DNA from 4 places in the Paenibacillus sp. FSL M7-1046 genome. Region 1 is predicted to be linked to each of the others. Evidence: riboswitches for the same ligand, from Rfam matches in the RefSeq annotation. Region 1 holds a riboswitch; each other region holds the start of a gene.
The links. Region 1 has a riboswitch for cyclic di-AMP ahead of NYE29_RS09525 (C40 family peptidase). Riboswitches for the same ligand answer to the same signal wherever they lie in the genome.

Region 1 (3,611 bases):
GATGTTAGCCAGCAATGAATTCGAGGAGGCCTGGCTGGACGAAAGCTTCACTTCCTACGCCGAAGACAGGCTGATGGAGCAGGAGTATGGGGTATCATCCAATCATGTCCTGCAGGCCAGCCTGGTGACATCCTCCCAGCCGCTTGACCTGGAAACTTGGAAATACACTCCTGCTGATTCCTATGCCCGAAATGTGTACATCCGCGGCAAGCTGGTGCTGAAGGATATCGAACAGCAGGTCGGAACCAAGACGATGGATACCATAATGGCGGCCTATACCCGTAAGTTCCGCTTCCGGCATCCTTCTACCGCTGACTTCCAGAAAATCGTGGAGAAGGTGACCAAAAAATCCTGGCAAGCCTACTTCGACCAATATGTATACAGCGGCGGTTCTCCGGATTTTTCGATTGATCATATTAAAATCTCTGACCCTAAAAAAGAGGGCGGCGATGACAATGCCCGTTACGAAAGCTCAGTAGCGGTCAGCAATAAAGGAAATCAGTATGGTGACGTCCCTATAAAGTTCACCTTCCTGGATGGCTATACTGTCCAGCAGTTTTGGAATGGGACAGAGAAGGAAACCACCTTTCAGCTAGCCTACAAAGCGCCTCTTTTGTCCGCAGAGATTGATCCGGAGCACTCCATTCTGCTGGAGAGTAAGCATCTCAACAATTTTAGACTGGCGGAGCTGGAGCGAAAGACGCTCTCCCGCTGGACGCTTAGTGCAACGAAGCTGCTTGAAACCCTGCTCGGAACTCTTGTCTGGTGAGGTGAAGGATTGTGAAAAGATCGATAACCCGCGGCTGGGACAGCATGAAAGAGCAATTTTATATTCTGATTCTGCTTTTTATCTATCGGCTGCTTTGGGGCTATTTCCTGTACAGATTCGTCAGGTCAGCCCTCATCCCGGTGCTGCTCCGTTACCCCGATACACACGCCGGCGGCAGCGGAATAGGCAGATTGCTGTATTATATCGAAGGACAGACTGCACTGGGCACAGACCCCGGGGTGCTGCGCTGGCTCTGGCTGCTGCTGGCCCTCTCAGCGCTACGGCTGCTATGCTCCCCCTTTATCCGTGCAGGGCTGCTGCATGAGCTGCACCAGGAGCGCAAAGGGGAGCGGGGAATGTTCTTTTTTCCCGGAATGAAGCTTTACGGGCTCCCCGTACTGTTGTTCAGTCTAGCGGAATGGCTTCTGGCTGCAGCGCCGCTGTATTGGCTTCTCCCCAAAATGTACGGGCTTCTCCTCAGCGGTATTCTCGATTATACCCTGCTGCTGCGACTGGTTCCTTATGTTCTGGCCTGGCTCCTGTACTCCTACCTGATCCGCATTCTGCTGCTGTACATGCAGTTTGGCTACACCGGAGGAACAGGCATGTTCTCTTCCTTGCTGGTTGGCCTGAGGGTAATCCTCCCTTCCACCTGTATATCTGCACTGTTCGGCGCTGGCGGAATGCTTCTGCTGCTGCTCTCCGGAGTGACCGCACTCTTCTGTCCAGGCCTGCCCGCACTGCTGTTCCGGCAATTTTCACCGCTTCCCTCAACGCTGTTCAAAATGTGGAGCATAGCGGGGCAGTATCACCTTTGGTGCAGCAAAACATTTCCACAATAATTACGCCAGTCCCTTGGCATAATAGAAGAGTCACTGCCCCAGATAAAGGGCGGGACTCTTCTTTTGGTTACAACGTGATTTAGGGTATTTGCAAAACTGTAAATCCTCTGGTACAATGATGCCTGTACCAGTAGTAACAACTTTGTAATCTTTTGAAACTAATTTGAAGTAAATGAATGTGCCTTTAAGCATTTAACCTTGTCGATACGTCACTGTTTCGGTGCATAAAACGCCAAATTCCCGGCACCGGGAAGTGGGGGAACCATATTTTGGGTGAATTGATCTCGCTTTAGAGGGGTCATAGGGGAACCTTCTACCGAATCCTTAAGCTAACCTCGCAGGCCTTGGAAGGAGTACATCTTTTGAAAAGTCATAATTTTAAGAAGAAATGCACCGCAGCAGCATTAGGGCTGGTGATGGTGTTCACGCTTGGAGCAGGGAGCGCTTTCGCCGACTCCAGAATGGATACTGTTATTACAAAAACACTGGGAACGACGTATAAAACCGGAGGCATAAGCACTGCCGGCTTTGATTGTTCTGGATTCACCAAATATGTATTTAAGAATGTTGGCCTTACCTTGCCCCGCACTTCCAAAGCACAATTCAGCGTTGGAACCGCCGTATCACGGAATAACCTCCGTTCCGGCGACCTGGTATTCTTCAATACCCTTGGCAATGGAGTCTCCCATGTCGGCATTTATGTCGGCAACGGAAAATTCGCCCAATCCTCTTCATCCCGTGGTGTAACTATCAGTTCAATGAGTCAATCCTACTGGGCCAACCGCTACGTTGGAGCCAAACGAGTAATGAGCACAACAGCTTACAAAGCTATCGCTTACGATTGACATCCCTCAGGAATTTCATCCTCCAATAAATAATTGTAACTTATAGAGATCCGGAAACTGATTATTGCCGTAATCATTTCCGGGTTTTTCCTTTTTGTCTTCCTTATTCTACCTTTTACACGTATTTGAGGCCTGTGAAACACCTTTTTACTAAAAATCCCAACAAATCTAAGATAAAGCTTACTCAGCGCGTAAAGATAAGACCTTAAAAGCAAAAATAACTCTTAAAAAGTGCAAATATTATGCATTAATATGTTTTAAGTGATTGCCAAGTGGCGAAGTCTTTGTTACAATTATCGCAGTGAGTTTTTAGTAACATTTTTGTAATTATTCAATCGGGTTTTACAAAGGTTTTGTCATGTATTGGTTAACAAGCTAATCCTAATCAACAGTCGTGCCGAGTTCCCTAACCATTAGGGAAACGGGGGAACCGATTTTGGGTGAATTGACCTCCTATTCACAGAGGGGTCATAGGGGACCTTCAACCGAACCCTTAAGCTAACCTCGTAGGCATTTGGAAGGGGTATTCACTTTTGAAGAAGAAGCTAGCAGCAGCAGTACTAAGCTTTTCCATTATGCTTACCATCGGAGCAGGAAGCGCTTTCGCGGATTCCAAAATGGATAAAGTCATCGACAAGGCCATCGGAAGTAAATACGTATCCGGCGGTGTATCGACCAACGGCTTTGATTGCTCCGGATTTACAATGTACGTTTTTGATAAGATCGGTATCAATCTGCCACACCAATCCGGTTCCCAATACCAAATGGGTACTGCCATTTCCCGGGACGATCTGAGAGCGGGAGATCTTGTATTTTATAATACAAGCGGTAAAGGTGTATCCCATGTCGGCGTTTATGTCGGTGAGGGCAAATTCGCACATGCTTCATCCTCCCGTGGTGTAACCATCAGCACGATGAGTGACAGCTACTACGTCAACCGCTACGTTGGCGCCAAACGGATCATGAGTACAGATGCTTACCAATCCGTTACTTCTGATTCCCAAGACAATGATGACGTACAATAAGTTGTCGTAAAACGGGCACTCTTCCATGATTTTTGCCGAAATCTGGAGGGGGCCTGTTTTTTTTGTCTATAAAATAACTTACCCCTCTCAATATCCGCAAAACATAAATCTCCTCAAATTTTCTCCATTT
Region 2 (3,611 bases), 3.7 Mb from region 1:
AACCGGACAAAAGAAGCGATCATCCATCGATTGTTATAGTCATCCGGTGTCTGATAAAAGCTGAAAAAGCTCGCCGGCAAAATCAGAGCTGTAGGGTCCCCATCCAGCAGTATGGCGACATATCCGTCCAGTAAATAGGATGAGGTATGGTCCGGACGCTCCGTATTTATTAGTTGTGGAAATATGGAGAAGGAGTTATCCTCCGTTAATTCCTGAATAAAGCCAGTGGAGATTACCCAATCGATCGAAATCTTCTTTATTCTTGATTCTACAATTTTTATCAATTCTGGGTTGGCGATGTTCTCCATATATACTAAGCCTACCTGTTTGGGGGCGAATTTCCCAAGTGTGAAGTAGCGGACAATAAGGTTTGGGGATGCTATTTGTTTCCGGATCAGGTATAAGTTAACCTTCATTTGTTCAATAAAACCGTTATGAGCTCCCCGAATAACCCCTTCATTCTCAGGCTCGCTAATGCTTCGTTCGTATTTGGCAGGAGTGAAGAGGACATAAAATTCAGACATTCCTTCTAAAAAATAAAGACAGCTTCCTTCAAGAAGTCCCTGAATGCCTTGGTTTAGTTGTGTTTCCAAATTGAAACTAAGGGTCGTGAAAAGCTCAGAGAGGTCTTTGTCCTGATTACGGCTAAAAGGAACAATCACGTTTCGTTCAATCAATTCCGTATCAGTGAGAGAGTCCAGATAAAAGACCATTCCTTCCTTTCCCTGAAAGGATAAGCTTCTTTTTTTGAGGTCACTTGTATGGAACAGTGCGGCTTCGATGTAATCGGAATTTTGATTTACAGAAGGAAATGAGGTCTGAGTTTGGTTAGTCATAATAAGGCGCTCAACTTTCGATTAATTTTGCTTTTAACGTTCCCGAATGATTTGCAGAATATTCCTGACAGGAACTTTAATGTGTGATACAGATGAGTACGGCAGATGATGTTGAGCAGCATACGTTTCTGTTTTGTTTTCCTAGGACATGAAGCGGAGCAAAAATGAGCAAATCATCGACCGCTTAAGAGCAACACCAAAGAATGCGCCTTCATTCGTGAAGTGGTGGCATTTTAAGCTTCTTTTGCCATCCGCAACGTTTTACATTAAATGGTCACAGGCGTAAGATTCAAATCAACAACCGAATATATTTTAACTGTTCTCAAATGGCTGAATTCCGATAATGGGAACGGGGGAACCAATGGTGAATGCGGCTTTTGCTCAGATAGCTGCCGCTCACTTGGGGTGAATCCTTGCTGCGTGCTGAAAAGCCGCTTCTTACAAGGTAGGGCAATCTCGCTGCCCGAATCCGTCAGCTAACCCCGTAAGCCTCGAAGAGAGAGGATGAGCGCCATGATCGATTAACCGACCACGGAGAGCCCTGACGCTTCTGTGGTCTTTTTGCTGCGCATGCAGAAAGGAAAGATGATCTGTATAAGTGTTTAGAAATCCTATAACAACGATAATAAGAGTCATTGGGCACTATCTAAATTGCTTTCAAGGGGGGATTGTTATCGTTACTGTATTTATCGTGTGCTTCTGGGTTGGATTGCTGCTTCTCCTCAGCGGCGGATTTCATGGGCATGGCCTGGCCGGTCATCTTCATGTGGGAGGTGGCGAAGCTGGTGGTCCGGGCTTTATGCCCATACTCCCTCTGATGGTGTTTGTCACGGTTTGGGGCGGCAGTGGTTATGTGCTTACCCGGTTCAGCGGAATGAATATGCTAGCAGTGGTGCTGATCTGCACCGTGCTTGCCTTGCTGCTGGGCTGTCTGATGTATGCGGTGTTGGCCCGGGTGATGACTCGGTATGACAGTAGCATGAATAAAATGGATTATGAGCAGGCGGGACAACTCGGGTACATCAGTATTTCAGCTGTGGATGGAGCAGTTGGAGAAATGAAATATGTGCTGCATGGAACGATGCGTTCTATTGGTGTGCGGGCAGAAACCGGCCAGCAGCTCGTCAAGGGTGACAGGGTGATTATTTTGAAGGTGGATAAAGGAATGGCGGTAGTCACCCTCTTCGAGAGGGAAAACGAACAATTATAAATAACGGGGAGTGTCGAACCGAATGGTTATTCTTTATTTAATCTCGGCAATTGTTGTTGTTATCCTGCTGGCTTTGTTCAGTATCGTGAACGCTTATAAAAAGGTACCGCCCAATCAGGCGATGATTGTATTCGGCCTCGGCGGAAAAAGAGTGGTTCAGGGTGGCGGGACGTTCGTCATTCCCGGCTTCCAAAACAATAAGACCATCTCCATGATGCTGATGAGCTTCGATGTCATCCCGGCGCAGGCGATGTTCTCCCGGCAGGGCATCAAGCTCAACCTAGAGGCGGTTGCCCAAATTAAGATTAAAAGCGATCCTACCGCTATTCTGACTGCCAGTGAGCAGTTTATCGACAGGCCGGAAGAAGACCGCGAGACGATTATCCTGCATTCGGTGGAAGGCCATCTGCGCGGCTTGATCGGACAATTAACGGTGGAATCCATTCTAAAGACACCTGACGAAATCAACAGCAAGATGCGGGAAACCTGCTCGGAAGACCTCGACAAGATGGGGCTTGAGGTGGTCAGCTTCACCATTAAGAAAATTACTGACGACAAAGGGTATATCGACAACATGGGAGTTCCGGAAATTGAGCGCATCCGCCGCGATGCCAGCATCGCCAAGGCGGAAGCGGAACGCGACATTCAGATCAAGCAAGCCGAAGCAGAGAAAGAATCCTCCATTGCCAAAGCCAATGCGCATCAGGCCACCATTGAAGCGGGAACCGCCGCCCGCGCCAAGGAATCTCTGTTCGAGAAGGATTTGAACATTAAGCAGGCGGACTTTAAACTGGAGACTGAAGTGAAAAAAGCACAAGCGGATCTTGCGTACGAGTTGCAGCAGAACAAAATCAAGCAGTCGCTGGTTACCGAACAGGTCAAGATCACGCAGATGGAAGCGGAGGCCAACCGGACCGTCCGGGAAATCGAAGTTGAGCTGAAACAGAAGGAGCTGGAGGCAACGGTGATTAAGCCTGCTGAGGCGGAGAACCAGGCTACGATCATGAGAGCGGAAGCAGCCAAGCAGCGGAAAATTCTTGAGGCGGAAGCAGAGGCGGCCACAATGACCAAACGGGGGCTGGCAACAGCGGAAGCAGAGCTGGCGAAGGGGAAAGCCAACGCAGAAATTGTTCAACTGGCCGGAGCGGCGGAAGCGGGGGCACTGGAGAAGAAAGCTGAAGCGTACAAACAGTTCACGCAAGCCGCACTTATAGTGGAATTCTTGAAGGTTCTGCCAGAGCTGGCTGACAAAATCGCTTCCCCGCTGGCCAAGGTCGATAAGATTACAGTGATTTCCCAGGATGGAGCATCCTCCGGCGTGAACAAAATTACCGGCGATATCGCCAAAATCATGGCCCAGATTCCTGAATTGACGCAGTCGCTTACCGGTATGAACGTGACAGAGGCTCTCAGCGGGCTGCTCGGCCGGGATAAAGAGCAATAGTTCTATACAAGCTGGGATATTGAATTCCTTGCATAAGCAACGCTCTATTATGGAAAACTTCTGTAGTGCGAATAAACAGCATGATTCCATGTTTGGAGACTTATTTTGATTTCCTAGGAGG
Region 3 (3,611 bases), 4.8 Mb from region 1:
ATATTTTATCGTTGAAGTTCGGGTTGATGAACCGGTCCATGATCTTATGGATATATCTGTCGTGCGCCGCAGGATCAAAACCGTATAAATGGACCAGCAACGCGCCGGTCTCCTGCAGCACTCCGCGGACACGGTCCTTAATTCCGGGGTCGGACATCGCCTCCTGAATGCTGGAGCAGCCCTCCAGGTAACCAAAATACGCTGCGCTGCAATGCCCGGTATTCACCGTAAACAGCTTCCGTTCAAGATAGGAATCGAGGGAGTCTACATAATGGACGCCTTTGATTTCCGTATAATCAGCGATTAATTCGCTGCGGGGAATGACCCATTCACTGAACGGCTCCACTACGATTTCCAGCGGATCTTTATGCGTCTGTACTGGAACGATGCGATCCACCATAACATCGGGGAAGGCGACACAGCGGTCTGCACGCCCCTTTAAAGGCTGCTTTAAATGGCGGTAGACCAGATTTTTAAGCTTTTGGCTGCTCCCTACGCCATTCTCGCAGGCAATAATATGAAGCGGCTTCGGATAGGCGTTGCTGTTTAGCCTGTTCTCAATACCCTGCGCGATGGCTCCGGCAATGTCCTTCAGCGCTGTTAGCCCGACCGCTGTCGTCACGATCTCAGCCTCTGCTACAGCTTGGGCCACCTGTTCCTGGTCCTTCAGATGAAGGGCGGTTACATTCTCCACAATAAAGCGGTCCCGCTCATCATTGGCAAGGGTAACAGGATAGCGCCCCCGTTCCTGCAGCTGAGCGATTTTCAGCCTATTTCTTCCGACAAAACAAACCTCATAACCGGAGTCTGACAGCACTGGACCGATAAATCCCCGGCCAATATTGCCCGCTCCAAAATGTACGGCTCTCAAATCGGTGTCCCCCTTAAGTAATTTCAACTCTTTATAATTTCACAAATTATAGTTGTTATACGCAGAAATTAGTACACTGTAGTGTTTTATACCTGCACACCAGAGATTTCGAAGCAACTCCGGGAAACTACGTGATCGAAGTCCAAAAGACTCAGGCTTTCGGTCTGGTGATGCGGCATATCAAATTCAAGAAAGCGGGTAATGGCATTCGGGATCACCACACAGAACATTCCAGCAGCAGCTGCAGCTCTTGCGCCGTTTGGCGAATCCTCAATAGCGACTGCCTCATGTGGTTTAATGTCAAGAGAGGACATGACCTGGTTATACAACTCCGGATCAGGCTTCACCTTCTCCACATGATCGGAGGTGCGGATGCTCTCGAAATAATCGCGTATGCCCAGCAGCTCCAAATGCCGTTCCACCCAGTCCATAGAGGAGCTGGAAGCAAGGCCAATCCGCAGTCCGGCGTCCTTGGCAGCATCCAGATATTGCTGAATTCCCGGCCGCATCTGTTCCAGCTCCATCAGCTTGCTGTGCCTCTGCTGGACCGCTATTCTGAATGCCATCCGGTCGATAGGCAGCTTAAGGTCAGTCATCAAATATTCGTAGGGATTAAAACTGTTAAGGCTGGTGCCTATGCAAGTAGAATACTGTTCCAGCGACAGGTCTACCCCATGCTCTCCATAGGCTTCGCTAAAAGCGGTGTACCAAGCTGTTTCCGTGTCGATAATCGTTCCGTCAAAATCAAATATAATCCCTTTGATCAAATCAACCATCTCCCTCGCAGTAGTCCGGTAAGCTAAGCTCACACAAAAGCGTGCAATTCGCCTCCAAAAATGCTTCCGGCTGGCGTCTGTCTGTAAAAACCATAACAAAGGTTTTCTGCCCGCGTCAACCGGGGCAGCTTATCTTCCATCACATGAGTACGGTTACAATTGCACAAAAACGAAACCGGGGACAAACCTAAAAAAACGCTTTCCCGGTCGCTCCTGTTTGCACCAAAAAAACCTTTCTGTGCAAAGGATTTCGTGTTTCTATGTCTTGCGGCCGGGACTCTGCGTATGATGCATTTCAAGAAGACCGGCAACCCCTCAACAAAAAAAATTTCTACTCTGCTGATTGGGCTTGGTCCCGTATGCCTTGCCGCTGGCAAGTTTTGCTTTGACTTTTCAAAACTTTCCGGGTTATACTTTATCTACGCTTAATTTCCAGCCTTTGGGCAGGAAAGCGGGGGAACCAGTCTTTTGGGGCGAATCATTCACAGAATGTAGGGTACCATCTTACCCGAGTCCGTCAGCTAACCTCGTCAGTAGTGGATGGGTCTGCTTTTTTAGGTATATTCATAACCAGAGACCCTTGCTAAGGGTCTCTTTTTTGTATTCACATGACCCTGCTGGCAGCAGTTTGGCTATCGACCTCAAGGCTCCCTTACTTCTCACACTATGAGACCAAGGAGAGATGCAAGTGCAAAAGATAAGGTACATAACGGATATCAGCAAGGTTGCCATGCTGTCTGAAACGGAGAAAGAAAAGCTGAAGGAGATCACCGGCAAATTCGCCTTTCGGGTCAATGACTATTATCTGTCGCTGATCGACTGGGACGACCCGGGTGATCCGATCCGCAGGCTCGTCATTCCAAGTGAAGGTGAACTTGCGGAGTACGGCTGCTGGGATGCATCCGATGAGGGAATGAATTATGTAGTGCCGGGATGTCAGCACAAATACAGAACAACAGCCCTTCTGATTGTCTCCGAGGTGTGTGGAGCTTACTGCCGCTACTGCTTCCGCAAGCGCCTGTTCCGCAATGATGTGAAGGAAGCACAAACCGATGTGGCTCCGGGCTTGGAATACATCAGGAATCATCCTGAGATCAATAATGTGCTGCTTACCGGCGGAGACAGCCTGATTCTCTCTACCTCCAAGCTGCGCTTCATCATCGAAAGTCTGAGATCCATTGACCATGTGAAGATTATCCGGCTGGGCTCCAAAATCCCCGTATTTAATCCCATGCGCATTTATCAGGACGAAGAACTGCTGGAACTAATCCGTACCTATTCATCGGAGGACAAACGCATTTACGTCATGGCGCATATTAATCATCCCCGGGAAATTACGCCCGAAGCCAAACAAGCATTCAGAGCACTTCATAATGCCGGGGCAATCGTGGTTAATCAAACGCCGGTGCTGAAAGGCATCAACGATGATCCGGCGGTACTCGGAGAACTGCTCGACCGGCTGTCCTGGGCCGGAGTCACTCCCTATTATTTCTTCGTGAACCGGCCCATTGCCGGCAACCGCGAGTTCGTTCTGCCGCTGGAGCGTGTCTACAACATTGTTGAGGAAGCCAAGGCCAGAACCTCAGGTCTGGGTAAAAGAGTCCGTCTATCCATGAGCCACTCCTCCGGCAAAATCGAGATACTGGCGATTGAAGACGGCATGGCCTATCTGAAATACCATCAGTCCAGAGCGCAGGAGTACGGCAAATTTATGATCCTGGAATGTCCACCGGATGCAGAATGGTTCGATGATCTTCCCGGCAGCGAGAAGCACTGGACCCATCCTGCTTACACTTCCCAGATCCCGCAGCTCCTATAAAAGCCAGCACAGTCCCCTTGTATCAGCATCGGGACTGTTTAGCGTGCTTACCGGCTATTCCATCCCCTGTGAGAACAGCTTGCTGATGAGTGCTCTCCGGCTGGATACGCCGGTCTTGGAGAAGATCGATTTCAGGTGATCCTGT
Region 4 (3,611 bases), 540 kb from region 1:
TTCGCCCAGCATGGGCGCTATCTCTAGGGTTCATGTCCAGAATGGTGAAGGCAGTACTAGCCATTAGCTTAGACAAGGGTATCCACCGTGAACTGAGTCAGTACCTTTAAGCTGGTGCGGATACTTCTCGCTGGCGGATACACCAGTCTTTCAAACGATAGATAGATGGTTTCGAAGGAAGCTGCAAATGTGCCTTTGGAAGCACTGGAAGAACCCACGAATCAAAGCTGTTGACTATGATGCCTCTGTTTGCGTTCTAAGGCTTGTTTCTATACGTCTCTACATATAGAGAATGGAGAGTTCAGGATCCTGCTGGTTAAATGAAGGGTTATAGTGTACCTTATTTAATAAGATAAGGAGTGGTAATCTTGAAAAAAAACAATCAAATCCCCGCGATCCTCGCAGCTTCAATTCTGCTGATTCTGCTCAGCAGCATGCTTAAGCCGGAGGGCTCTACCCTGCTGGGTGTGCTGCAGACGTTAATGCTCGGAGTGGGCTTGCTGGGCTGCTGTACAGCGGCCTGGAGATTCGCAAAAGGCGGCAAGGGCAAGAGCTGAGTATAAATAGAAAAGGCCGCAGCACTATGCTGCGGCTTTTTCATGCGCTTTGACAAGTTGCTATATTCCATACGAAGCTATACAACAAACAAGTTTGCTTCAGGCCGCAACGTTTCCAACCGGCACATTTGCTCGCGCACATGTCTCAGCCGGGTTTTCAGCACCGGCACGCTTTGCTCAAGAATGGTGCTGATTGCCGGCAGGGGCAGCAGCATGCCGTACCATAACACCTGCACAATCTGATCCTCCCAGGCTAATCCATTGGAAACAAAGAGGCTGCACTCCTCCGCAGCCCGGGAGCACTGCTGAATGCACTCCCGGTACGCATCCAGAGAGAAAGGCTGCGGGATGAAATCATCATGAAGGTACCGGGTATAAAGCTCAGTGAAGGTTTTCATCGCAGTCTTTTCCGCAACGGCACCCTCTCCCAGCAGCAGACTGGTGAGTGCATAAATATTTCCGGTGTTCTTTTGGACATATTCCGCAAACTCGCTGGCAGCTGTCCATTCCGGGGATAATGGGTCTGGCATGTCTTCACGTTCCTTCCTGAATAAGAAATTATAAGATGGAGAAATAAGTGATGGATCTGTCCATTAGCTCGGCTATGTCCGGTTCCTGCCAGCTGCCTTTATGCAGCAGGGAACTTGAAGGTTTATAGTACATCCGTCTGAAGGGGGGCGTACCGCCGGCCCCAGCCGTACGGGAATAGGGGACCATTTGCAGATGTGACGTGACGACCTTGCCTTGCAGCTTGGCTTTTAAATCCAGCAGGGCCGTTTGCACGATTTCTTGCTGACCCGGCTCCCACTGCGCACCTAGCTGCTGTACAATTTCTATGGCTTCTTCTAGCCTGTGATTGCGTATACTTCTCAGAAAGCTGCTCCATTTAATGACGTCAAAATGATCGCCTTCCGCAGACAGTATCCCCGCTCCCCAGCTGCACCCAGCCTTGCACGTAAGCTTCAGCACACCATACCGGCACTTGCCGGATGACTCCGCGGCATGATGGAATGGCCAGGGGGCATCGAATACAAACACTTCTATACGTGACAGCCTGCGCTGGTTCATTTCGTTTTCCCTCCTACCCATTTATAAGCTGCAGCCTCAGCACAAAAAACCGCAGCAGAGGAGGACCTCTGCTGCGGTTTTGGTACAGGCTTAAATACACCTGGCGAAAACACGTGGCGGATCAAGGTTCTCTCTAGTCGCTTACGGGGTTAGCTGTCGGATTCGGACGGTGAGAGTCGCCCTACCTAATGAGACCACAGTCTCCTTCGGATTCACCCCAAGAAAGATTCTTATCTTCCAGGTAAGGCCCTGCGGGCCTGATGGTTCCCCCGTTTCCCGCATTGCGGGAATTCAGCGTTCATATCGCATTTCATGCATTGGATTCAAACCGAATCATACCTTTTCGCATGAGCTTTGTAAAAAGAAAAAAACATTCTTCTGAGCCGATTTTCAGGGGATTATGGCAAAAGAAACGATAAGAAGTGCTAAAAGGGTGTTTATCAACGATTTTCAGCTTTTTATCTCGTGCATACGACTGCTTTTGATTTAGGGTGATTAGAGCCCAAAAGGCAATTTGCTCAACAGCGGGTGAATATAATCACAACGCTGAATGCTTTTTCGCAAATCGTTGATAAGCCGAGTAAATAAGAGGAATGATGAGATTGAGGCTTAAGTAAGCGCTACCCGATCTGGATTGGGTTTACTAAATGCATTATTTTGGCAGGTTTGGCGGTTTACAAGGCCGTGATCGCCAGAGTATGATTACTTCTGTTTACTACACAATCGAATACGCAGTCCGCTTAATTTCCGTTATGGAAAGCGGGGGAACCAACAATCGGCAGCCGATGTGAGAGTCGGAGCCGGTTATGGGGTGAATCCTGTGAAAGTGCGAGAGAATGCTCGCATGGATACAGGTAGGGCGACTCTCACTGCCCGAATCCGACAGCTAACCTCGTAAGCGTATTAGAGAGGATGAGCACAATGTGACCGTTAATTGGACCACAGAGGGAATTCCTTTGTGGTTTTTTGCTGTGTTCGTACGGGCAAATGAATGGAAGTCCTAGGCCGGAGGAGAGGAAGATATGGCGAATTCGGAAGAATATGTACTCATTAACGCTCCGACTAAAGCGGGGGAGCATTTTATCAAAATCTTAAAGTTCAGAGGCTACAAGATCGCAGGAATCGCCAACAATGCAGCGGAGAAGCGGCGTCTGGAGGAACTGGGAATCGAGGTCAATCTTGTGGTGGATACACATCATCAGAATACATGGTTCCGCCCCTCTTTTCCGGTAGGCAGAGTATTTCTGTTCGAGAGCAGTGTGACCTTATGCTGCCGGTATATCCAGATGTGCCGGACCTGGACGACAAAGCCAATATACGTAATTACGACTTCGATGAATCCCAGACTGGTCTATAAAGGACTTGGAGCGGATTCCGTCATCTATTCCCACAGCGGAAATGTCTCTTTTCTGGCGGATGTCTCAACGAATCCAGGATAAGGCCAAATAAAAGGGCAAATAAAAGGCATCTCCTGGACAGAGGTCCAAGGAGATGCCTTTTTCAAAAATATAAGAATTTATATGTTTCACACGATAACTTATCCTTCTATTTCTCGCTGAAACGGTACCGTCCTTAAAAAGGACGGCAAAGCCGTTTCCACTTGAATATAAATATTTATATGCCTCACGCTATGAATTATTCAGCGGTTGCTCCAATAAGCTCCTTAAGTTCGGAAACGTTGAAGCCCTTGACTGCGCGGCCTTCGTACACAGTAACAGGCACACCCATGAAGCCCAGCTTCTCGACTTCTTCCTGATACACTGTACTTGTCATAACATCACGCACCTCGAAGCTAACCTTTTGCTCGGTTAGCCACTGCTTCACTTGATTGCAGTCGCTGCATCCTGTGGTGGAATAGACAATTACCGGCTGGCTCATTGGCTCACAGCTGCCTTGATGGCGTCCCGGGTGATTTTCCAATGGGAGGTGTTCCAGCGGACTTCGCCGTCTTCCAGCAGGAAGATCTGCGGAGATTCATGCTTGATC

Region 2: another riboswitch for cyclic di-AMP. It lies ahead of NYE29_RS26555 (hypothetical protein); the one in region 1 lies ahead of NYE29_RS09525 (C40 family peptidase).
Region 3: another riboswitch for cyclic di-AMP. It lies ahead of NYE29_RS31585 (KamA family radical SAM protein); the one in region 1 lies ahead of NYE29_RS09525 (C40 family peptidase).
Region 4: another riboswitch for cyclic di-AMP. It lies ahead of NYE29_RS07125 (hypothetical protein); the one in region 1 lies ahead of NYE29_RS09525 (C40 family peptidase).

Annotation. Positions count from the first base shown of each region.
Region 1 covers NZ_JBBOXB010000001.1:2,208,738-2,212,348, forward strand. Annotated here, with positions in the region: gene NYE29_RS09515 (M1 family metallopeptidase) at 1-769, shown strand, start outside; gene NYE29_RS09520 (hypothetical protein) at 781-1,611, shown strand; cyclic di-AMP (ydaO/yuaA leader) riboswitch at 1,832-1,970, shown strand; gene NYE29_RS09525 (C40 family peptidase) at 2,028-2,456, shown strand; cyclic di-AMP (ydaO/yuaA leader) riboswitch at 2,842-2,984, shown strand; gene NYE29_RS09530 (C40 family peptidase) at 2,990-3,481, shown strand.
Region 2 covers NZ_JBBOXB010000001.1:5,955,688-5,959,298, reverse strand. Annotated here, with positions in the region: gene NYE29_RS26560 (spore germination protein) at 1-836, opposite strand, end outside; cyclic di-AMP (ydaO/yuaA leader) riboswitch at 1,155-1,342, shown strand; gene NYE29_RS26555 (hypothetical protein) at 1,528-2,046, shown strand; gene NYE29_RS26550 (flotillin family protein) at 2,069-3,490, shown strand.
Region 3 covers NZ_JBBOXB010000001.1:7,029,625-7,033,235, forward strand. Annotated here, with positions in the region: gene NYE29_RS31570 (mannitol-1-phosphate 5-dehydrogenase) at 1-871, opposite strand, end outside; gene NYE29_RS31575 (HAD family hydrolase) at 958-1,638, opposite strand; gene NYE29_RS31580 (hypothetical protein) at 1,807-2,076, shown strand; cyclic di-AMP (ydaO/yuaA leader) riboswitch at 2,060-2,198, shown strand; gene NYE29_RS31585 (KamA family radical SAM protein) at 2,330-3,466, shown strand; gene NYE29_RS31590 (helix-turn-helix transcriptional regulator) at 3,521-3,611, opposite strand, start outside.
Region 4 covers NZ_JBBOXB010000001.1:1,664,551-1,668,161, reverse strand. Annotated here, with positions in the region: gene NYE29_RS07145 (hypothetical protein) at 69-218, opposite strand; gene NYE29_RS07140 (hypothetical protein) at 158-289, shown strand; gene NYE29_RS07135 (hypothetical protein) at 369-557, shown strand; gene NYE29_RS07130 (hypothetical protein) at 635-1,087, opposite strand; gene NYE29_RS07125 (hypothetical protein) at 1,116-1,625, opposite strand; cyclic di-AMP (ydaO/yuaA leader) riboswitch at 1,750-1,932, opposite strand; cyclic di-AMP (ydaO/yuaA leader) riboswitch at 2,353-2,541, shown strand; gene NYE29_RS07120 (hypothetical protein) at 2,648-3,064, shown strand; gene NYE29_RS07115 (glutaredoxin family protein) at 3,261-3,503, opposite strand; gene ytxJ (bacillithiol system redox-active protein YtxJ) at 3,500-3,611, opposite strand, start outside.